2 regions of the Oxalicibacterium sp. genome follow, and region 2 is predicted to be linked to the other one. Evidence: predicted binding sites of a transcription regulator. Region 2 holds the regulator's gene; the other holds the start of a gene.

Region 1 (12,061 bases), on a different contig from region 2:
TCTTCAGCTTGATGTATTCCGCATGCGGACCGTCGGCAGAGAAACCTTTCGGTGGGCGCGTCAGCTTGCCTTCTTCCTGCAGATCGCCGTAAGTCCGCACGAGATTCCGGTTCTTCAGCATCTTCGAAAATCCTGTCGGATCGTCGAGCACGCGCTGGCGTATTGCACGCAGCCGGTCCGGCGGCGGCATGTATTCGCCGCCAGCGAACAGCAGCGTGCCTTGCTGGTCGATATGGAAGTAATAAGCGGGGCCGCCGCCTTGGCTGGGTTTCTTCAAGCCGCTTGCCGTCAGCGCTGCCGAAAAATGCGTTTTGTACGGTATTTTTTCCCGCGAAAAGCGCATGTCGCGGTTGATGCGAAACAGTGCCTTCTTCGGGTTGCATTGCGCGATGGCCGGATCGAACTTGCTGATGCCACCAATCAGATGGATCACCAGCTCGAGGAATTCGGCGCGCAGGATGTCGTAACGCGGCTTGTTCATGACGAACCATGCGCGATTGTTGTTTTCTGCCAGTTCGGCCAGATACTGTTTCAGATCGCGGACGTGCATGCGTTTCCCCGTGCTTTCGTGCAGCCTATTGTCGTGCGGCTATTCGGATTCCCGCGGCGGTGCCTTCGGGCGCACGCCGACCAGCACGTTCAGCGTGGTTTCCTGATTGCGCCGCAGCACGACGATGGCGGCTTTCTTGCCGGGCTGCAGTTGCGCGATCTGGTTCAGCATGTCGGACATGTCGGCGACCGGCTTGCCTTCGACGGAAACCAGGATGTCGCCCGGCTGCATGCCGGCCTTGTCCGCCGGACCGCCGCGCAGCACGCCGGCGATGATGGCGCCGGAGCTTTTCTTCAGGTTGAAGCTTTCGGCCAGCTCCGGCGTGATGTCCTGCGGCTCGACGCCGATATAGCCGCGAATCACCTGGCCGTTCTTGATGATGGCGTCCATCACCGACTTGACCGTCGTCACCGGAATCGCGAAGCCGATGCCGAGCGAGCCGCCGCTACGCGAATAGATCGCGGTGTTGATGCCGAGCAGATTGCCATTGGCATCGATCAGCGCGCCGCCGGAGTTGCCGGGATTGATTGCGGCATCGGTCTGGATGAAGTTTTCGAATGCGTCGAGAATGCCGAGATGGTTGCGGCCGAGCGCGGAGATGATGCCCATCGTTACCGTCTGGCCGACGCCGAACGGATTGCCGATCGCCAGTACGACGTCGCCGACACGCGCCTCCTCGACGCGGCCCAGTGTGATGGCAGGTAGATTGTCCAGATCGATCTTGACGACGGCGAGATCCGTTTCCGGATCGGAGCCGACGACCTTGGCAAGTGCCTTGCGGCCGTCGGCCAGCGCGACTTCGATTTCGTCGGCGGCCTCGACCACGTGGTTGTTGGTCAGGATGTAGCCTTGTGCGCTGACGATGACGCCGGAGCCGAGGCTGACCTGTTTTTCCTGTTCCTCGTCGAAGCGATCGCCGAAGAACTTGCGGAAGAACGGATCGTCCAGGAACGGATTCTGTACGGGTGCAGCCGTCTTGCTGGTGAAGATATTGACCACCGACGGCATCGCCAGCTTGGCGGCTTCACGATAGGAGGACTGGATCGGTGCCGTGTTCGGCGGTGCCTCCAGCATGGGAATGGATGTCGCACTGCGCACTTTCTGTGCAGTACCGAATACGCCACCGGCCCATTCGGGTTTCAGGGTCGCTACAATGAACAAGATCGCCAAACCGACGGTTACGGTTTGCGCAAACAACAGCCAGAGACGTCGCATAAAAAGCAGGGAAGATGAGTCTGAAAATGATCGCCAGAGACGAACTTGCCGGATATCTGTCCGGCACGCTTGATATTACCCGCTTTCGGGACTATTGCCCAAACGGCCTGCAGGTCGAGGGGCGCGCGCAGATCGGACGGATCGTCACCGGGGTGACGGCCAGCGTTGCATTGCTGGAAGCGGCGATCGCGCAGGGCGCCGATGCCATCCTCGTGCATCACGGCTATTTCTGGCGCGGTGAAGACATGCGCGTGATTGGCCAGAAACACAGACGGTTGAAGCTGCTGCTGACGCACGACGTCAACTTGTTCGCCTATCACCTGCCGCTGGACATGCATCCTGAATTCGGCAACAACGCACAACTGGCGCGTCAACTCGGACTGCGTGCCGAATCCTGTTTCGGCGACGATGCGCTGGGCTGGCTGGGCGAGATGGATGATGCCGCCGTCGATACGGTCGGCGCATTGGCCGAACGCGTGACGCAACGCCTGGGACGTGCGCCGCTGATCATCGGAGATCCGGCGCAGAAACTGGGCAAGGTCGGATGGTGCACGGGGGCTGCGCAGAGCATGCTGGGCGATGCGGTCGAAGCCGGCGCCAGCGTTTATCTCAGCGGCGAGATATCGGAGCCGACCGTGCATCTGGCGCGCGAAGCCGGCGTCGCCTATCTGGCCTGCGGCCACCATGCGACCGAACGCTACGGCGTACAGGCGCTGGGCGAACATCTGGCCGAAAACTTCGGTATCGCGCACGATTTCATCGACATCGACAATCCCGTCTGAGGCGGGGCGATAACACGCTATACAGGGCGTTATCTTGTGTCATGGCAATAAATTGCTATGATATGACTCCACCTCGAATAACAAACCGATGCGCAATGATCATTGCGCGGGAGACGAATGATCATGTCGCAACTATCTGGCAAGGAAGAGCCGATCACCGTTCTGGTCGTCGAAGATGATGCCGTGACGCGCCGCGTGCTGTCGCTGGCGATTGAAAAGGAACCGGCGCTGAAGCTGGCGGCTGCGCTGGATTGCGTCAAGTCCGCGCGAGTCTGGCTGGAGACGCAGCCTGCCGACATCCTGCTGGTCGATCTCGGCCTGCCTGACGGTTCGGGTATCGACGTGATCCGTTTGTGCGCGGACCGTTACCCGGAATCGAACGTGATGGTCATCACCGCTTCCAGCGACGACGACAACGTGCTGGCCAGCATCGAGGCCGGCGCTTCGGGTTATGTGCTGAAGGATGCGGGGCAGCCGGACATCGTTTCTTCGCTGCTCGAACTGCAGCGTGGCGGTTCGCCGATCAGTCCGACCATTGCACGCAAGGTGCTGGCCAGGATGCGCAAGCCGGCCGAAGCGTCGGGGCCGCACGGCGAAAAGCTGCCGCAGGTGAATCTGACCAAGCGCGAGGCCGCGATCCTGGATTTGATCGCGCGCGGCGACAGCTACGGCGAAGTGGCACGGGAACTGTCGCTGTCGGTCGGCACCGTGCAGACGCACATCAAGAATATCTACGACAAGCTGTCCGTGCATTCGCGCGGCGAGGCGGTGTTCGAGGCCAGCCGGCGTGGCTTGTTGCAGATGGATCGTCTGCAAGCGCGCTGAGCGCTGCAAACGATACGGCGCCAGCTGGCGCCGATGCGAGAGATTATTTTTTCAGGGAGTCGCGAATTTCGCGCAGCAGCTGGATTTCTTCCGGCGTGACTTCCGGTGCAGGCGGTTCGTCTTTCTTCATCTTGTTCAGAATACGCACCATCTGGAAGATGATGAAAGCCAGGATCAGGAAGTTCAGCGAGATCGTGATGAAATTGCCGTAGGCGAAGACCGCGCCGAGCTTTTTCGCCTCAACCAGAGGCAGGCCGGCGGCCTGATTGTTCAACGGGATGTAGTAGTTGCTGAAATCCAGCCCGCCGAAAATCTTGCCGACGATCGGCATGACGATATCCTGCACCAGCGAATCGACGATCTTGCCGAATGCTGCACCGATGATGACCGCTACAGCCAGATCAACCACATTGCCCTTGACGGCAAAGGTTTTGAATTCTTGCAGCATGCTCATGGCTGAGTCCTTTCTCCTGTTTGTAAAAGTGCAACGCGCGGACGTATGCTAATTTTCAGCTTCGCAAAGGTCAAATCAAATTTGTGCAACAGAAGCGCGGATTCGTGGATAATGCGTCGCACAAGGAAGCAAATGGAATATCGAAAGCATTCAAACGGTTCCGCCGAGGCAGTCAAGGGAACATCCATTTGCTTTTAAAACGGAAGTTGTCTCCGTTATAATCAAAAGTTGCTAGTAGTTTCGTACGATTCGATAGACATATTGGGGTTAGTATGAACAACGAAAAGCAGGTCGATTCCGGTCGGCGAGGCCTGCTTGTCGCAACATGTGCGGCAAGCGGCGTGGCTGGACTGGCAACAACAGGAGTTTTTGTCTCAACCTTTCAACCATCGGAACGTGCGAAGGCTGCAGGTGCCCCGGTTGAAGTCGATATCTCCACGCTGGCTCCCGGAGAAATGCGCACCGTCGAGTGGCGCGGCAAACCGGTCTGGATCCTGAAGCGCACGCCGGAACAGATCGCATCCCTGAAAGAGGTCGACGCGCTCGTTGCCGATCCCGAATCCCAACGCACCCAATTCTCGACGACGCCTGAATATGCGATGAACGAATGGCGCTCCCGCCAGAAGGACATCTTGGTCGTCGTCGGCATCTGCCCGCATCTGGGCTGCTCCCCCACCTCGAAATTCCAGACCGGCGCGCAACCGTCGCTGCCGGATGACTGGCATGGCGGCTTTCTGTGCCCGTGCCACGGCTCCACCTTCGATCTGGCCGGCCGCGTCTACAAGAACAAGCCGTCGCCGGACAATCTGCAGGTGCCGCCTTACATGTTCGAAGGCGAGACCAAGCTGGTCATCGGCAAGGACGAGAAAGGGGAGGCTTGATCATGGCATTCCAGGAAAAACAGCTTCCCGCAGATGCATCCTCCTGTGACAAGGCGTTGAACTGGGTCGATGCGCGTTTTCCGCTGTCTTCCACGTGGAAGGCGCATCTGTCCGAATACTACGCGCCCAAGAACTTCAACTTTCTCTACGTCTTCGGTTCGCTCGCGCTGCTGGTGCTGGCGATCCAGATCGTCACCGGCATCTTCCTCGTCATGCACTACAAGCCGGACGCCAACCTGGCATTTGCGTCGGTCGAGTACATCATGCGCGACGTGCCATGGGGCTGGCTGGTGCGCTACATGCATTCGACGGGGGCGTCGGCTTTCTTCATCGTCGTCTACATCCACATGCTGCGTGGTCTGTTGTACGGTTCCTATCGCAAGCCGCGCGAACTGGTGTGGCTGTTCGGTGTCGGCATCTTCCTGTGCCTGATGGCGGAAGCCTTCTTCGGCTATCTGCTGCCGTGGGGCCAGATGTCGTACTGGGGCGCACAGGTGATCGTGAACCTGTTCGGCGCGATTCCGTTCATCGGCCCGGACCTGTCGCTGTGGATTCGCGGCGACTACGTGGTGTCCGATGCGACGCTGAACCGCTTTTTCGCCTTCCACGTGATTGCGATCCCGCTGGTGCTGATCGGCCTCGTCATCGCGCATATCGTCGCGCTGCACGAAGTCGGCTCCAGCAACCCGGATGGCGTCGAGATCAAGGAAAAGGTCGACGAGAAGGGTGTGCCGCTCGATGGCATTCCGTTCCATCCGTACTACTCGGTGCATGACCTGTTCGTCGTCACGATCTTCCTGGCGATTTTCTCTGCAGTCGTGTTCTTCGCACCGGAAATGGGCGGTTACTTCCTCGAGTACAACAACTTCATTCCGGCCGATCCGCTGAAGACGCCGCCGCACATTGCACCGGTCTGGTATTTCACGCCGTTCTACTCGATCCTGCGTGCGACCACGTCGGACTTCATGTACTGGCTGGCGGCCGGCGTGGCAGCCTACGTTGCGCTGATCATCCTGAAGACGCGGCTGGCCAGCAAGTTCAAGATCGCCGCAGCGGTGATCGGTCTGCTGGTCATCGTCGGCATGTTCATCTTCGACGCGAAGTTCTGGGGTGTCGTGCTGATGGGCGTGTCGGTGATGATCATGTTCGGCCTGCCGTGGCTGGATACGTCGCCGGTCAAGTCGGTCCGCTATCGTCCGGGCTGGCACAAGTACATCTATCTGGTGTTCGGCATCGTCTTCCTGATCCTGGGCTATCTGGGCGTGCAGCCGCCGACCGATGCCCGTACGACGGTTTCGCAAATCTGTACTTTCGTCTATTTCGGTTTCTTCCTGCTGATGCCGTGGTGGAGCGCAATGGGCACGTTCAAGCCCGTTCCCGACCGCGTGGTCTTCCATCCGCACTAAGTCGCAAAGGATAAAAGAACATGACATTGCTGAAAAAACTGATTGCGACGTTGGTGCTTCTACCGGGCCTTGCGATAGCGGCCGAATCCGAACTCCCGCTGGATCGTGCACCGGACCATACGCGGGATCTGGCTGCCCTGCAGAATGGCGCCCGCCTGTTCGTCAACTACTGCCTGAATTGCCACTCGGCTTCATCGATGCGCTACAACAAGTTGCGCGATATCGGCCTGACCGATGAGCAGATCAAGGACAACCTGCTGTTTACCGGCGACAAGGTCGGCGACATGATGACGGTGGCGATGGCCCCCAAGGACGCCAAGGCCTGGTTTGGCGCGACGCCGCCGGACTTGTCGGTGATCGCACGCGCCAAGGCTTCCGGCGCCGGCAGTGGTTCGGACTGGTTGTACACCTATCTGCGCACTTTCTACAAGGACGACACCCGCCCGACCGGCTGGAACAACATGGTGTTCCCGAACGTGGGCATGCCGCATGTCTTGTGGGAATTGCAAGGAATCCGGGCCGCAAAATACGAGGAAATCAAGGATCCGCACGACGAAAACAAGGTCATTCACAAGTTTGCGGGCTTTGAACAGGTCACTCCGGGTAAAATGTCGTCCTTGGAGTACGATAAGTCGGTTGCCGACCTGGTCTCGTTCATGACCTGGATGGCCGAGCCTGCACAAAATACCCGGAAACGCCTCGGCGCCTGGGTATTGATGTTCCTGGGTGTCTTCATCGTGATCACCTGGCGCTTGAACGCTTCCTATTGGAAAGAGATCAAGTAATTCGTGCCCGCAGAATTGCGGGCAGTTGTTCCGGGGTGAGCCGTCCAGCGTCTCACCCTTTTGTTTCTAAGGAAACTGCACAATGATGGTTCTTTACTCGGGTACGACCTGCCCATTCTCCCAACGTTGCCGTCTCGTCCTGTTCGAAAAGGGCATGGACTTCGAAGTGCGCGACGTTGATCTGTTCAACAAGCCGGAAGATATTTCGACGATGAATCCGTACGGCCAGGTGCCTATTCTGGTCGAACGCGACCTGGTGCTGTACGAATCCAACATCATCAACGAGTACATCGACGAGCGTTTCCCGCATCCGCAATTGATGCCGGCCGATCCGCTGATGCGCGCACGCGCGCGCCTGATGCTGTTCAATTTCGAGAAGGAATTGTTCATCCACGTTCACACGCTGGAAAACGACAAAGGCCGCGGCGGTGAGAAGATTCAGGAAAAGGCACGCAATGAAATCCGCGATCGCCTGACCACGCTGGCGCCGCTGTTCCTGAAGAACAAGTACATGCTGGGCGACGAGTTCTCGATGCTGGACGTGGCGATTGCGCCGCTGCTCTGGCGCCTCGATCATTACGGCATTGAGCTGTCCAAAACTGCAGCGCCATTGATGAAGTACGCCGAGCGCATCTTCTCGCGTCCTGCCTACATCGAAGCACTGACGCCGTCCGAAAAGGTCATGCGCCGCTAAGCTCCTGCCGCGTCCTTCCTGTGCAGTCTGCGGGAAGTACGCGGCAAATTCGTGGCAAATCTGCAGTATTTCATCATGTCTGAAACATCCACCAAGCCCTACCTGCTGCGCGCCATCTATGAATGGTGCACGGACAACGGCTACACGCCCTACATGGCGGTCGTCGTCGACGGACGCACGCGCGTACCGATGGAATTCGTCAAGAACGGCGAGATTGTGCTGAACATCAGCTTCAGTGCGACCAGCGGCCTGAAGATGGAAAACGAGTTGGTCCGCTTCAGTGCGCGCTTCGGCGGCGTCTCGCGCGACATCGTCGTGCCGGTCGATAATGTGGTTGCCATCTATGCACGCGAGAACGGTCAGGGCATGGCATTCGAAGCCACGAGTTCAGCCGATGCGACCGAAGCCGGGCAGGAAGCGTTGCAAACCGATGTGCCGGAAACGACAGCGCCGACGCTGACTTCGGTGCCGTCGATGGAGCGGCCGGAAGGCAGCGAAGACGGCGATCCCGAACACGATCCGGAGCCGCCGAAAAAAAGCGGCAGGCCTACTCTGACGCGTATTAAGTAGGTACAATACGCGCTCTTTGCCGGCTTAGCTCATCAGGTAGAGCACATGATTTGTAATCATGGGGTGGCGGGTTCGAGTCCTGCAGCCGGCACCAGAAAAACAAAGGCCATTCTTCGGAATGGCCTTTTTGTTTTTGATACGCGCGAGTAAAAACAGTCATTGCACCCACGTGCGCACATACTGCGCAAGCTGCCGCGATTCCAGCCCGGAAATATTCTTCGAGACTTCCTTCGTCACCAGTTGCTGTACTTCCTTGCTCATGTTCTGGCGCAGCATGCCGAGAAATTTCGGAAAGGCAATCAGCGTCAGCTGATCGTAGCGGTGTTCGATGCGGGCCTTGTCCAGATAGTCGCTGACCGATTTGGAAAACAGCGTGGTCTTGTGCAACACCGCACTATTGTCCGGTTCGGCGGACGAGCCGTTGACCAGTCCGCGTTTGCCGGAATAGCGGCCGTTCGCATCGGTATTCAAATCCTGTTCACGCAGGCGCGCTTCGGGATTCAGGAATGCTTCGATTTCGCGGAGCGGGGCGCGAAGATTGTCCGCTTCGAAAATCCGGGCGCGATGTTCATCGGCAGCAACGATCCAGGTGGTCATGTCTTCCTCCTTTGTCAGCGGTGGCGATTTATTTTCGACCCGGGAAAAGAAGGTTTCGTTCAGAGCGATTGTGCATATGTCGTCAGTGCAGGGCGGCAAGTGCAATGTCGTCATTCGGTATTGCCGAAAAGGTCGAGCTGGCTGCCGTGCGCTTTTCCGACAGCGGCAGGCACATGCAAGGGGCGGCGAAAGCGCGAATTGTCCAAGGATGTGAAGCGCGTGACGCGTTGGCCGATGCCCAGCCGTTCGACGGCGATATCGAAGCGCCGTTGTATCAGTTCCGCCCACAGTCCTTCTCCTTTCATTCTGGAGCCGAACGTCGCGTCATAATCCTTGCCGCCACGCATGTCATGGATGCGGTTCATCACGCGTTGTGCGCGATCGGGAAAATGTGCCTGCAGCCATTGCCGGAACAACGGACTGACTTCCCACGGCAGGCGCAGCACGATGAAACCGGCGCTGATGACGCCCGCGTCGGCGACGGCGGCGAGGATGCGTTCGAGATCGGGTTCGGTAACGAACGGGATCACTGGCGCGATGCTGACGCCGACCGGAATGCCTGCATCGGTCAGCGTGCGTATCGTGCGCAGCCGCCGTGCCGGCGCGGCGGCGCGCGGCTCCAGCGTGCGCGCGATCGCCGGGTCCAGTGTGGTGATCGTGACGGCAACCGATGCGAGGCGTTTCGATGCCATGTCCGACAGCAGATCGATGTCGCGTTCGATCAGCGACGATTTGGTGATCAGCCCGACCGGATGCTCGCATTCGTGCAGCACTTCGAGTATGCGGCGTGTCAGCTTCAGTTCGCGCTCGCATGGTTGGTAGGCATCGGTGTTGATGCCGAGCGCGATGGATTCAGGCCGATAGGAAGGGCTGGCGAGTTCTCGCCGCAGCAGTTCCGGCGCGTTGACCTTGGCGAAGATGCGGCTTTCGAAATCCAGCCCTGGCGACAGGCCGAGATAGCTGTGTGTGGGCCGCGCGAAGCAGTAGATGCAGCCGTGCTCGCAGCCGCGGTACGGGTTCAGCGAAACGCCGAACGGCAGGTCGGGCGAAGCGTTGCGTGACAGGATGGTCTTGGCCCGCTCTTCGATGATTTGCGTCTTCCATGTCGAAGCGGATTCGTCCGCATCGTCATCTTTCGACGTTTCGTCGTCATGGCCGCTCCAGCCATCGTCGAAGGCTTCGCGGGTTTGCAGTTCGTAGCGTCCCTGCATGTTGGTCACGGCACCGCGACCCTTGCGGCCTTTCAGCGGCGCGGCAATCCATTGCGCTTCGTTGTTCGATTCGTCGTCCCGGTCAGACATTGCGCATCCAAAATACTGTATAAAAACACAGTATATGTGTCATGCACGACGATGCGAAGCCGAAGAGCGATAAATTTTCAGAGGCTTGCCGACATGCCAATGGCAAAGCGGCAAGATTGCCTGGACGCAGTATTGAACAGCGTGGAAGTGGCGGATTAGTCCGATGTTTTCATGCCCGACCAGCGCGGCGCAAGCGCATGTTGCAAGCCGAACAGATCGAGCACGCGGGCTAGCGTGTGATCAACCATTTTCTCGATGGAAGCAGGACGGTGATAGAAGCCGGGTAGCGGGGGAAAGATAATGCCGCCCATTTCGGTAACGGCGGTCATATTGCGCAGATGCGCGAGATTGAATGGCGTTTCGCGCACCATCAGCACTAGGCGGCGACGTTCCTTCAATGTGACGTCAGCTGCGCGTGCGATCAGGTTGTCGGAGAAGCCGTGTGCGACGGCGGCCAGCGTTTTCATCGAGCAGGGCGCGACGATCATGCCGTCCGACTGGAAAGAGCCGCTGGCGATGGCGGCGCCGATGTCACGCACGTTGTACGTCACGTCTGCCAGCGCTTCGACATCCTTGCGATTGAGATCGAGTTCCTGATGCAGGTTCAGTACGCCTGCTTCGGAAATCAGCAGATGCGTTTCCACGCCTGCGATGTGGCGCAGTGCCTGCAGCAGGCGCACGCCGTAGATGACGCCGGTCGCGCCGGTGATGGCAACGATCAACCGTGTCGGTCGCGTCGTCATCTCGGCTGCGCCGGCAGTTGCCGTCACGTTAGTCTTTCAGCAGCGTCTGCAGTTCGCCGGATTCGAACATTTCGGTCATGATGTCCGAGCCGCCGACGAATTCGCCCTTCACATACAGCTGCGGCACGGTCGGCCAGTTCGAATAATCCTTGATGCCCTGGCGAACTTCGGCATCGTCCAGCACATTGACGGTTACCAGATCCTTGACGCCGGCTTCCTTCAGCAGGGCGATCGCCTTGCCGGAAAAGCCGCATTGCGGGAATTGTGCGGTGCCTTTCATGAACAGCACGACAGGGTGCTGCGTCACGGTTTCCTTGATCCAGGTTTGTACTTCGTCGCTCATTGCGGCCTCACATTGGGGTTGATACTGCTTGAATCCGTCATTATAGGAAAATCCGGGCTGGCACGCTGCACTGCATCAGGATTTCAGTTTTGCAAACGCGGCAGCCATTGCGCCGCCGACCTGCGGCTGTGGAGCGCGTTGTTGTTGCGACAAGCGGCGCTGGTCGTTGCGATCTCCGCGTTGCTCGGGACGGCTGCCCGGCGCCGGCGCGCTGTCGGACAGGCGCATCGTCAGCGCGATGCGCTTGCGCTTCTCGTCGACTTCCAGCACCTTCACCTTGACGACCTGGCCGGCCTTGACGACGGTGTGCGGATCTTTGACGAAGGTATTCGACAGTGCGGAAATATGCACGAGCCCGTCCTGATGCACACCGATGTCGACGAAGGCGCCGAACGCGGCGACGTTGGTCACCACGCCTTCCAGAATCATGTCGGGACGCAGGTCGCGGATTTCCTCGACGCCTTCCTTGAAGGTCGCGGTGGTGAATTCCGGACGCGGGTCGCGGCCTGGTTTGTCCAGCTCCTTCAGGATATCGGTCACGGTCGGCACGCCGAATTTGTCGTCCGCGTATTTGGCCGGGCTCAGTGATTTCAGCAGCTTGCTGTCGCCGACGACGCTTTTCACATCCTTGTTGATGTCGGCCAGGATTTTTTCGACCAGCGGATACGATTCCGGGTGCACGGCCGAGGCGTCGAGCGGGTTGTCGCCGTTCATCACACGCAAAAATCCTACTGCCTGCTCGAAGGTCTTGTCACCCAGACGCGGCACCGCGCGCAACGCTTCGCGTGAGGCGAACATGCCTTTCATGTCGCGATAGCTGACGATGCTTTGCGCGACGCTGTTGTTCAGGCCGGACACACGCGCCAGCAGCGGCGCGGATGCCGTGTTGACGTCCACGCCGACCGCGTTCACGCA
Region 2 (12,061 bases):
CTTGTTCGGTCACGGCACGAACAATGCCTTCGGCCAGGCCGAGGTCGGAAAATGACATGTGAAACTCGATGAAAAAAGTGATCGGCCTGTCGCCGCGTGGCGCCAGTCGCAGGCAAACGGATTCGGTGTTGGGAGCGTCGTTATGGACGGCGGCAGAGGACTGGTGCGATGCCGCGTGGCTGCAGTATAGCAGCGCTGCCTGCGCAGCGCCGCTATTTGCGATGTTTATTTGTATGGAGCGAGCAGGGAAACCATCTGCGCGAAGATTTTTGGCGAACCGGCAATGATGTCGCCCTTGTACAGATAGTCGGATTCGCCGGTGAAATCGCCCATGATACCGCCCGCTTCGGTAACCAGCAGCGAACCTGCGGCGATGTCCCACGGCTTCAGGCCTTTTTCGAAGAAGCCGTCGAAACGGCCGGCCGCCACGTAGGCCAGATCCAGTGCAGCCGAACCGGGGCGGCGCAGGCCGGCGGAATTCTTGATGATGGCCTTGAACATCTCGATGTATTCGTCGAGGCGACGCATGTCGCGGAACGGGAAGCCGGTGCCGAGCAATGCTTCGGACAGTTTGTCGCGCTTGGAGACGCGGATGCGCTTCTCGTTCAGGAAGGCACCGCCGCCCTTGCTTGCGGTGAAGAGGTCGTTGCGTGTCGGATCGTAGACGACGGCCTGCGTGATCTGGCCTTTCTGTTGCAGTGCGATCGATACGCAGTATTGCGGAAAGCCGTGGATGAAGTTGGTGGTGCCGTCGAGCGGATCGATGATCCAGACATTTTCGGATTCGTCGTGCAGGTTGGCCGATGCGCCGGATTCTTCGGCGAGCACGGCATGATCGGGGTACGCGTTCAACAGAATCTCGACAATCGCCTGTTCGGCGGCGCGATCGACTTCGGTGACGAAGTCGTTGTGTCCCTTGTCGGTGACCTTCACGCGATCCAGGTCGAAGGAGGCGCGGTTGATGACGGCGGCGGCGCGACGCGCGGCCTTAACCGCCGTATTGAGCATGGGGTGCATAGGGATTCCGTTAAAATGGCGGCGCTTCGCCTGTACGAACGCGCTACCCGATTCGAATTAATGAGCGATGCGGCATAAAGGGCTGGTCGAGTGTGCGAAAAATCGCACAAGGCCATCGTTCCAGCCGGATTGCCGCGCAATGCCGCTATTTTAAATGAACCAGCCGCAAACCGACACGCCTCTTTTCAAACGCCTGCGCTTCGTGCTGGTGGAAACCAGCCATCCGGGCAATATCGGCGCCGCCGCGCGCGCGATGAAGACGATGGGATTTGCCGAGATGGTGCTGGTCAATCCGCGCGACATGGCATTTGCACAAAACGAGGAAGCCATTGCCTTTGCCAGCGGTGCGCTGGATGTGCTGAATGCCGCGCGCGTCGTTACGTCGATCGACGAGGCCTTGCAGGGGGTGCATTTTGCTGCGGCGCTATCGGCGCGGCTGCGCGAATATTCGCCCCCCATCCTGTCGCCTCGTACGGCATCTGCAACGATGTCGGCTATCGAGGCGCCGGTGGCGCTGGTGTTCGGTAACGAGCGCTACGGTCTGCCGAACGAAATCGTCGAGAAGTGCAATGCGCTGATCAACATTCCGGCCAACCCTGAATACGCTTCGTTGAATCTGGCACAGGCGGTGCAATTGCTGGCTTACGAATGCCGCATGGCTGCATCGGGAGAGAATCTGACGGAAGCCGGTATCGGCTTCCAGGGTGAGCCGGCGAGCGCAGAGCAGGTCGAAGGCATGTTTGCGCATCTGGAGCAGGCACTGATGGAGATCGACTTCCTCGATCCGCAGAATCCGAAGAAACTGATGCCGCGCCTGAAACGCCTGTTCGCGCGTACGCAGCTGGAGACGGAAGAGGTCAACATCCTGCGCGGCATTGCGCGCCAGATCATCGAAAGGCGGCGCCGGCTGGATTGATGCTGGCGCAGCGTATCGGTGGCTGCGCCAACGAAGATTTCAGCGAATGCTTCGGCGATTTAGTGCCAGGAGCGCACCAGACCCACCGCCAATCCTTCCAGTGCGAAATCGTCGCCATCGCCGACACGAATGACCTTGAAGTCCGGATTTTCCGGCAGCAGTTCGATCGCCGAACCGGTCTTGCGATAGCGCTTGACCGTTACGTCGTCGCCGATGCGGGCGACCACGATCTGGCCGTTGCGCGCCTGATCGGTTTTCTTCACTGCCAGCAGGTCGCCATCCAGGATGCCGACGTCGCGCATCGACATGCCGCGCACTTTCAGCAGGTAGTCCGGCTTGACCGGGAACATCGACGGATCGACGTTGTACGTCTGTTCCACGTGTTCCTGCGCCAGAATGGGGGAACCGGCGGCGACGCGGCCGACCAGCGGCAGGCTCAACTGCATCAGTGCAGGATGCGGCAGTGCCATCTGCGACGGCGCCTCGCGTTCGTTCGATCCGCTGTCGCGCAAACGGATGCCGCGCGAGGTGCCGGGCGAGATTTCGATCGCGCCCTTGCGGGCCAGTGCCTGCAGATGTTCTTCCGCCGCGTTGGCAGAACGGAAACCAAGTTCGGCGGCGATTTCCGCGCGCGTGGGCGGAAAACCGGTGTTTTCGATCGCGTCGCGAATCAGGTTGAGGATTTGTTCCTGGCGGGCGGTAAGCTTGATCATGGCGGCTTGTGCTGTGAATGCAGACAGTATGGGATTTTATACAGTATTTGCATCAATGCAAGCGCCATGTGCCAGGCGCCTCGTCGCATGTGGCCGAAACGGCAGTGGGCATGGCCCTAAATGCTTGAATGAATTGAATTTTCGCCGGATTCGCGGTATAGTTGCGGGCTTTTCCTCTTCCCACACTCGTCTGACGCCGGGGTGGGCGTTTAATCAAGTCCATAAGGAGCTTACATGCGTCACTATGAAATCGTATTCATCGTGCATCCCGATCAGAGCGAGCAAGTGCCTGCAATGATCGAGCGCTACAAGGGTATCGTCACTGCACGCGGCGGCGTTATCCATCGCGTGGAAGACTGGGGTCGTCGTCAAATGGCCTACATGATCCAGAAACTGGCGAAAGCACACTACGTCTGCCTGAACATCGAATGTGACAGCGAAACGCTGGCTGAAATCGAAACCGGCTTCAAGTTCAACGATGCCGTTCTGCGTCATCTGACCGTGAAGATGAAGAAGGCCGAAACCGCACCTTCGCCGATGATGAAGGCCGTGCAGAAGGAAGACGCTGCCAAGAGCCATCGCAACGAGGCGCCTGCTGCCTAAGTCCTGGCGTACCGGGAGTGTGAATCAGGTTTTTGAAGCCGTTTCGTGAACCAGTTTCAATTTGTTGCCACCATCGCCGAGCGCGAAATTCTGCGTTACACGCCGGCAGGCGTACCGATAGTGGAAGCAAGATTGCTGCACAGTTCGCAGCAAATTGAAGCGGGAACCCCCAGGTTGGTCGAGTTTGAAGTTGCCGCGATTGCCGCGGGCGAGATTTCGGGCAGATTCAACCAGGCCGAACTGGGCGGGACATTCAGATTCACAGGTTTTCTGGCACGCAAGGGACGCAACGGCAAAAGCCTTGTTTTCCATCTCACAGATTTCGAAAAACACATTTAGATACAGGAGCCAAAAATGGCATTCGGTAAAAAATTCGACAAGAACAAACTGAAAGAAAAACGCAAACAGCAGAACCCGCTGTTCAAACGCAAGAAGTTCTGCCGCTTCACCGCTGCAGGCGTCGAGCAGGTCGATTACAAAGACATCGACACGCTGAAGGATTTCGTTCAGGAAAACGGCAAGATCATGCCGGCACGCCTGACCGGCACCAAGGCAATCTACCAGCGCCAAGTGGATACGGCGATCAAGCGCGCACGTTTCCTCGCGCTGCTGCCGTACACCGATCTGCACAACGCCTAATCAACGACTGAATCAGGAGAAAAAACATGCAAGTCATTCTGTTGGAAAAAGTCGTTAATCTCGGCAACCTGGGCGAAGTCGTCAAAGTCAAGGACGGTTACGCACGCAACTTCCTGATCCCGCAACGCAAGGCACGCCGTGCAACGGCAGCTGCGCTGGCAGAGTTCGAAGTCAAGCGCGCCGAGCTGGAAAAGATCGCTGCAGAAAAACTGGCTGCTGCACAAGCGCAAGGCGAGAAGCTGTCCGGTCAATCGATCCAGATCGGCCAGAAAGCCGGTGTGGATGGCCGCCTGTTCGGTTCCGTCACTAACTTCGACATCGCGGAAGCGCTGGGCAAGCAAGGTTTCGGCGTCGAAAAAGCCAACATCCGCATGCCGCAAGGCCCGCTGAAGATGACCGGCGAGCACCCGGTTTCGGTAGCGCTGCACACCGACGTTGTCGTCGATATCACGATTTCCGTGGTCGGCGAACAGGCCTAAAAGCAACACTGCATTCGATGCAACAAAAAGCCGGGTTTTCCCGGCTTTTTTCTTGTCCGCTTCCTCTAAGCATCGGTCGCCAGCAGGTATAATGCGCGCCATGAATACGCCAGCCGATCCGCAGCTCGACTCCCTTCGTGTTCCGCCGCACTCCATCGAATCGGAACAATCGGTTCTGGGCGGTCTGCTGCTGGACAATGCGGCATGGGACCGTATCGCGGATTTCGTCAGTCAGGAAGATTTCTACCGCTACGATCACCGCATCATCTTCCAGCACATCGCCAAGCTGATCAACGGCTCGCGTCCGGCCGACGTCATCACCGTTTTCGAAGCGTTGACCAACAGCGGCAAGGCCGACGAGGTCGGTGGCGTCGCCTACCTGAACGCGCTGGCGCAGAACACACCGTCGGCAGCCAACATCCGGCGTTATGCCGAAATCGTGCGCGACCGCGCCGTGCTGCGCAAGCTGATCACCGTTTCCGACGAAATTTCCGGCGCCGCTTTCAATCCGCAGGGCAAGGAAGTCAAGCAGATGCTGGACGAGGCCGAATCCAAGATCTTCGCGATCGCGGAAGAGGGCGCGCGCGGCGCACAAGGCTTCCAGGAAATCCAGCCGCTGCTGACGCAGGTCGTCGAACGCATCGACGAACTCTACAACCGCGACAGCACCAGCGACATCACCGGCGTGCCGACCGGTTTCGCCGATCTCGACCGCATGACATCCGGCCTGCAGCCGGGCGATCTGGTCATTGTCGCCGGCCGTCCGTCGATGGGTAAAACGGCATTTTCGGTCAACATCGGCGAGAACGTCGCGATCGACAGCGGTCTGCCGGTCGCCGTGTTTTCGATGGAGATGGGCGGCACGCAGCTGGCGATGCGTATGCTGGGTTCGGTCGGCCGTCTCGATCAGCATCGCCTGCGCACCGGCCGCCTGAATGACGAGGACTGGCCGCGCCTGACGCATGCGATTCAGAAGATGAACGATGCGCAATTGTTCATCGACGAAACGCCGGCGCTGAACTCGATGGAATTGCGCGCGCGTGCGCGCCGTCTGTCACGCCAGTGCGGCAAGCTGGGCCTGATCATCATCGATTACCTTCAGCTGATGGCGGCGAATTCGGCAGGCGAAAACCGCGCAACCGAAATTTCCGAAATCTCGCGTAACTTGAAGGGCCTGGCGAAAGAGCTGAATTGCCCGGTGATTGCGTTGTCGCAGCTGAACCGCTCGCTGGAACAACGTCCGAACAAACGCCCCGTGATGTCCGATCTGCGCGAATCCGGCGCCATCGAGCAGGATGCCGACGTGATCCTGTTCATCTATCGCGACGAGGTCTACAACCCCGATTCGCCCGATAAGGGCACGGCCGAGATCATCATCGGCAAGCAGCGTAACGGCCCGATCGGCGCGGTGCGCCTGACCTTCCTCGGCCAGTACACGAAATTCGAAAATTACACCGGTTCCAACTCGGTGTATCAGGGCGACTGACATGATTCGCTGCGCCATGACTTCCTCGATTCATCGCCGCCACATAAGAGCGGTTCTCTATCCGGTTTCCCTATTCTAATTTTCAAAGAGAATAATCATGTTTGGACGACTCCTGCCGAAAGACGGCAAATTCTTCGACCTCTTCAACGAGCATGCCGAATACTGCGTCAAGGGTGCGAAGGAAATGGTCGCATTGATGACCAATTTCGACGATCTCGAAATTCGTGTGCATGCGATCGAAAGCATCGAGAAACAGGCCGACAAGGTGACGCATGCGACGCTGGATGCGCTGCACAAGACCTTCATTACGCCGCTGGATCGCGACGACATCCACCAGCTGATCTCGCGCATGGACGATATTCTCGATCTGCTCGAGGATGCGGCGCAGACCATTTCGCTGTACGACATCAAGACCATCACGCCGGAAGCCAAGCGCCTCGCCGAACTGTGCCAGGCCTGCATCGAGAAGGTCGCCGCGGCCGTCAAGCTGCTCGACAACATGGACAATTCGCGCGAAATCCTCGGCATCTGCCAGGAAATCGATCGTCTCGAATCCGATGCGGACCATGTGATGCGTGCGGCCATGTCCAAGCTGTTCCGCGAGGAACCGGATGTGCGCAACCTCATCAAGCTGAAGGCGATCTACGAACTGCTGGAAACGGTGACGGATCGCTGTGAAGACGTTTCCAACATCATCGAAGGCATCATCGTCGAAAACGCATGATCGACGCGCAGGCGTCTCTTCCGGTTAGGTTGCTGCGCAGTCTGAACCGGGTGTATTGAACCAAGACTAGATACCCCATGCAAACTCTTCACATGAGCCTTACCGTGCTCGCTTTTCTGATCGTGCTGGCATTGGTGTTCGATTTCATGAACGGCTTCCACGATGCAGCCAACGCCATTGCGACTGTCGTGTCGACCGGCGTGCTGAAACCGCAGACGGCGGTGGCGATGGCGGCAGCCTTCAATTTCATTGCGATCGGCGTCTTCCACCTGCAGGTGGCATCGATGATCGGCAAGGGCACCATCGATCCGCACGTCATCGATCATTACGTCGTATTCGGTGCGCTGGTCGGCGCCATCATGTGGAACGTCGTCACCTGGTATTTCGGGCTGCCGTCCTCTTCCTCGCATGCGCTGATCGGCGGCCTGGTCGGTGCTGCCGTCGCCAAGGCAGGCACCGATGCGCTGGTTGCTTCCGGCCTGATCAAGATCATCCTGTTCATCGTGCTGTCGCCGCTGCTCGGTTTCATTTTCGGAGCGTTGATGATGGTGATCGTGTCGTGGCTGTTCGTGCGATCGTCGCAACGTACGGTCGATCGCATCTTCCGCCGTCTGCAACTGGTTTCCGCGGCCATGTACAGTCTGGGTCACGGCGGCAACGATGCGCAAAAGACAATGGGTATCATCTGGATGCTGCTGATCGCTGCAGGCGTCTCGGCCCCTGAAGATCCGCTGCCGATGTGGGTCGTGATCAGCTGCTACAGCGCGATCAGTCTCGGCACGTTGTTCGGCGGCTGGCGCATCGTCAAGACGATGGGACAGAAGATTACCAAGCTGAAGCCGGTCGGCGGCTTTTGCGCGGAGACCGGTGGCGCCTTCACGTTGTTCCTGGCGACGGCGCTGGGCGTGCCGGTTTCGACCACGCATACGATCACGGGTGCCATCGTCGGCGTCGGCGCGTCGCGCAAGATGTCGGCCGTGCGCTGGGGCGTGGCGGGCAACATCGTCTGGGCATGGATTTTCACGATCCCCGCTTCGGCCTTTGCCGCGGCAATCGCCTGGTGGATCGGTACGATGATTCTTTGAGTCCTGCCGCAATAAAAAAAGCCTGCCGATTTGGCAGGCTTTTTTGTTTGTGACGTACCGCGATTACAGCACGTCGCTTGCGTGATCCGCCAGGCGCGAGCGTTCGCCGCGCGCCAGCGTCACGTGACCGCTGTGCGTCCAGCCCTTGAAGCGATCGACGACGTAGGTCAGACCGCTTGAACCTTCGGTCAGGTAAGGCGTATCGATCTGCGCGATGTTGCCGAGACAGACGATCTTGGTGCCCGGGCCGGCACGCGTGACCAGCGTCTTCATCTGCTTCGGCGTCAGGTTCTGCGCCTCGTCGATGATCAGGTACTTGTTGACGAAGGTGCGGCCGCGCATGAAGTTCAGCGACTTGATCTTGATGCGCGAGCGGATCAGGTCCTGCGTCGCCGCACGACCCCATTCGCCGGCATCAGTGTCGGCCTTGTTCAGCACTTCGAGGTTGTCGTCGAAGGCGCCCATCCACGGCGACATCTTTTCCTCTTCGGTACCCGGCAGGAAGCCGATGTCTTCGCCGACCGGAACCGTTACGCGGGTGACGATGATCTCGCTGTAGAGCTTGGTTTCCAGCACCTGCGCCAGACCCGAAGCCAGCGCCAGCAGCGTCTTGCCGGTACCGGCCTGGCCGAGCAGCGTAACGAAATCGCATTCCGGATCCATCAGCAGGTTCAGCGCGAAGTTCTGCTCGCGGTTGCGCGCCGTCACGCCCCACACGCTGTTCTTCGTGTGCGTGTAGTCGCGCAGCGTCTGGATCACGGCGGTCTTGCCGTTGATCTGGCGCACCTGCCCATAGAAGGACGCTTCACCGTTCTGCGGTTCCATGAAGACGAACTGGTTGACCAGCATCTGCGGCACCAGCGGACCAGTCAGGCGATAGAAAGTGTAGCCGGTGCCGTGCTTGTTTTCCTGCCACGATTCCATGCCCTTGCCGTGCTTGGTCCAGAAATCGTCCGGCAGCTGCATGATGCCGGAGTAGAGCAGGTCGGTGTCTTCGAGAACGTGGTCGTTGAAATATTCCTCTGCCGGCAGGCCCATCGCGCGCGCCTTGATGCGCATGTTGATGTCTTTGGACACCAGCACGATGGCGCGCCCCGGAAACTGGTCTTCTAGTGCGCGGACCACGCCGAGGATCTGGTTGTCGGCCTTGCCGATCGGCAGGCCGTCAGGCAGCGAGGCATTCTGCAGCTTGGTCTGGAAGAACAGGCGCCCGCGCGCATCCTTGTTGCCGAGTTTGGAGAGCGGAATGCCTTCGTCGATTTCGTTTTCCTCGACGCCGCTGACCAGCGCATCCAGCGAACGCGATACCTGGCGTGCGCTGCGTGCCACTTCGGACATGCCCTTCTTGTGGTTGTCCAGTTCTTCCAGTGTCACCATCGGCAGATAGACGTCGTGTTCCTCAAAACGGAACAGGGAAGTCGGATCGTGCATCAGCACGTTGGTGTCGAGCACGAACAATTTCGTCATGCCGCCGACCTTGGCGATCGGTCGACGGCTTGTCGCTTTCGATGCGGAGGATGTCGGTTGCGAAGAGACAGCACGTGGTTTTTCGACGGGAATCTTGTCGATCTTGGCGCGTGGTGGAGCAGGTGGCGTATCGATCTTGCGTGCAGCGGGTTCGATCAGGGTCAGCGATTTGACGATCTTTTCCTTGTCAGCCTTCGGATAGTCTTGCGGAGACAGTAATGCAGCGGGCTTGGTCGGAATTTTTGGTAGGGGCATCAGGACCTCGATCTGGAAAGTATGGGAAACAGCGTACAGACGACTACAGCCAAAGAACGATGGAAGAGGGTTGAGGGAAGGGAAAAAATGGTAACGGCAGCGGCGCACGGCAGGAGCGTACGTCGCGGATCGAAAAGCAAAAAAGCCGTTTGGGACGGCGCGAGGCCTGATCCGCAAACGGCTTTTTCAGATGAATATTCTTTTGAATTCAATGGGTTCTATCACCCTAGGCAAGGGCCTTCACGAAATCCAGCACTTCGTCGATGTGTCCAGGCACTTTGACTCCACGCCATTCTTTCACCAATTTGCCGGACTCGTCAATGACAAAAGTGGAGCGTTCGACGCCGCGCACTTTCTTGCCATACATGTTTTTCATCTTCATGACATCGAACATGACGCAGACCGTTTCATCCGGATCGGAAATCAGTTCGAACGGCAGGCCGAGCTTGGCCTTGAAGCCGTCATGCGAACGGATGCTGTCGCGACTGACGCCGATGATTTCCGCATTGGCGGCGCGAAACTGTTCATGCAGGTCGCGAAACTGCATGCCTTCCGTCGTGCAGCCTGGCGTGTTGTCCTTCGGATAGAAATAGAGGACGATCTTTTTGCCTTTGTAATCAGACAGTTGAAAATCGCGGCCGCCTGTCATCGGTGCGGAGAATTCGGGCACCATCATGTTGAGGGCCGAAGGGCGTTCCGCCGGGGCACTTTGTTGATCCATGTGTTCGCTTTCTTTCGTGAAGGATGATCGATCGCCAATGGACATGAGGGCAACTTTCCATTCTTCAAGTTATTTCACCGGAAATTGATGAAGTATCCATCAACGATCGTTTCCATGGCAGTAGGCATGTCAGTTCGACATCAGCGAAATGGACCGAATACGCCGTCATTGGTTCGGCGTGGTGTACGGCCTGAAGTTCAGTTTTCGAAAATCAGCGCCAGCGCAACCTTGCGGCCTTCGCCCATCAGGATGTTGTAGGTGCGGCAGGCAGCTTGGTTGTCCATGCATTCGACGCCGATGCGGCGCGACGTCAGCGGCGTGGTCAGGCGCGGGTGGGCAAAACGCTGCTGCGTGCCGGTGCCGAGAATGACAACGTCGGGCGAGGCTGCGCTGATCTGCTCGAAATGCTCGATCTGCAATGCTTCGAATGACGAGACGGGCCACGCGGTCGGCGGCGTTTCCGGCATCACCGTCAGGCTGTAGCTGAAGCGGTTCATGTTGATTTCGACGCCGTCCTCGTCGTATGCGGTCACGGTCTGGTATTGCTGGGTAGGCGTGTTGTGGAGCTTCATGACAATGGCCGGAATCCGGCAGGGAAAGTCGGTGGTCGTCTATTGTAACGGTTCATGTGCCGTCGCACGGTGCCGGCAAGAACTTGCAGGAACGACCATAACGGCTGCGAACCGGCGGTGATCCGGCGACTATGAGGCGATATCGGCGGGTATCGATTGATAAAATCGCTTCCTTTCGGCAAAATGGCTCTCTTTCGCGGCGCAACATCCGTCAGCCATCCGATGGCTGCATGCGATCTTTCCCGCCGCACGTCCTTCCCATCGGAGCGCCCGCCGCTTCCGCAGAAAACCACAAGGAATATTCGCTGTGCGACCGATTCAAAAATCGAAAAAACTGGCTGACGTCTGCTATGACATTCGCGGCCCCGTGCTGGAAAAGGCACGGCAGATGGAGGAAGACGGTCACAAGATCATCAAGCTGAATATCGGCAATCTGGCAACCTTCGGTTTCGATGCGCCCGACGAGATCGTGCAGGACATGATCCGCAATATGTCCAATGCGTCCGGTTATACGGATTCGAAAGGCCTGTTCGCGCCACGCAAGGCGATCATGCATTATTCGCAGGAAAAGAAGATCGAGGGTGTGACCATCGATGACATCTACCTGGGCAATGGCGCATCCGAACTGATCGTCATGAGCATGAACGCATTGCTCAACAGCTACGACGAAGTGCTGGTGCCGTCGCCCGACTATCCGCTGTGGACCGCGGCCGTCAGCCTCTCGGGCGGTACGCCCGTGCATTACGTCTGCGACGAGCAGGCCGGCTGGCTGCCGGATATCGACGACATCAAGCGCAAGATCAACGCGAACACGAAAGCCATCGTCGTCATCAATCCCAACAATCCGACCGGCGCACTGTATCCGGTCGAACTGCTGGAGCAGATCGTCGAACTCGCGCGCCAGCACCAGCTGATCGTGTTCGCCGACGAAATCTACGACAAGGTGCTGTACGACGGCGAAAAGCACGTGTCGATCGCCTCGCTGGCGGACGACGTGCTGTTCATCACGTTCAACGGCCTGTCGAAGAACTATCGTTCCTGCGGCTATCGTGCCGGCTGGATGATCGTCTCCGGCGAGAAGCGTCATGCGAAGGATTACATCGAAGGGCTGAACATGCTGGCCTCGATGCGCCTCTGCGCCAACGCGCCGGGGCAGTATGCGATCCAGACCGCCTTGGGTGGCTACCAGAGCATCAACGACCTGGTCGGTCCTGGCGGACGCCTGCTGAAACAGCGCGATCTGGCGCACAAGCTGCTGACCGACATTCCCGGCGTTACCTGCGTCAAGCCGAAATCGGCGCTGTACATGTTCCCGCGGCTCGATCCGGTCATGTACCCGATCGCCGACGACCAGGAATTCGCCTATCAGTTGCTGGCCGAGGAG

What was found. Region 2 encodes LexA, which represses DNA repair genes until DNA is damaged. Its sites were predicted from a motif close to ACTGTATNNNNATACAGT; they were not measured.
Region 1: a site for LexA is predicted at 10,075-10,092, ahead of ACO1VH_RS10180 (PA0069 family radical SAM protein). Genes of this name have one in related genera too.

The regions. Positions count from the first base shown of each region.
Region 1 is NZ_JBMQZD010000005.1:116,683-128,743, forward strand. It holds gene ACO1VH_RS10120 (DUF2461 domain-containing protein) at 1-550, opposite strand, end outside; gene ACO1VH_RS10125 (Do family serine endopeptidase) at 590-1,765, opposite strand; gene ACO1VH_RS10130 (Nif3-like dinuclear metal center hexameric protein) at 1,780-2,547, shown strand; gene ACO1VH_RS10135 (response regulator) at 2,671-3,372, shown strand; gene mscL (large conductance mechanosensitive channel protein MscL) at 3,416-3,826, opposite strand; gene petA (ubiquinol-cytochrome c reductase iron-sulfur subunit) at 4,099-4,707, shown strand; gene ACO1VH_RS10150 (cytochrome b) at 4,707-6,113, shown strand; gene ACO1VH_RS10155 (cytochrome c1) at 6,134-6,898, shown strand; gene ACO1VH_RS10160 (glutathione S-transferase N-terminal domain-containing protein) at 6,981-7,592, shown strand; gene ACO1VH_RS10165 (ClpXP protease specificity-enhancing factor) at 7,668-8,162, shown strand; tRNA gene ACO1VH_RS10170 (tRNA-Thr) at 8,181-8,256, shown strand; gene ACO1VH_RS10175 (host attachment protein) at 8,319-8,759, opposite strand; gene ACO1VH_RS10180 (PA0069 family radical SAM protein) at 8,870-10,060, opposite strand; gene ACO1VH_RS10185 (UbiX family flavin prenyltransferase) at 10,216-10,803, opposite strand; gene grxD (Grx4 family monothiol glutaredoxin) at 10,832-11,146, opposite strand; gene ACO1VH_RS10195 (Tex family protein) at 11,222-12,061, opposite strand, start outside.
Region 2 is NZ_JBMQZD010000001.1:393,864-405,924, reverse strand. It holds gene ACO1VH_RS02060 (DEAD/DEAH box helicase) at 1-58, opposite strand, end outside; gene ACO1VH_RS02055 (inositol monophosphatase family protein) at 226-1,017, opposite strand; gene ACO1VH_RS02050 (RNA methyltransferase) at 1,172-1,933, shown strand; gene lexA (transcriptional repressor LexA) at 1,993-2,646, opposite strand; gene rpsF (30S ribosomal protein S6) at 2,881-3,249, shown strand; gene priB (primosomal replication protein N) at 3,295-3,588, shown strand; gene rpsR (30S ribosomal protein S18) at 3,604-3,888, shown strand; gene rplI (50S ribosomal protein L9) at 3,915-4,367, shown strand; gene ACO1VH_RS02020 (replicative DNA helicase) at 4,468-5,853, shown strand; gene ACO1VH_RS02015 (DUF47 domain-containing protein) at 5,951-6,577, shown strand; gene ACO1VH_RS02010 (anion permease) at 6,655-7,662, shown strand; gene ACO1VH_RS02005 (PhoH family protein) at 7,726-9,384, opposite strand; gene ACO1VH_RS02000 (peroxiredoxin) at 9,611-10,105, opposite strand; gene ACO1VH_RS01995 (Mth938-like domain-containing protein) at 10,303-10,677, opposite strand; gene ACO1VH_RS01990 (pyridoxal phosphate-dependent aminotransferase) at 10,985-12,061, shown strand, end outside.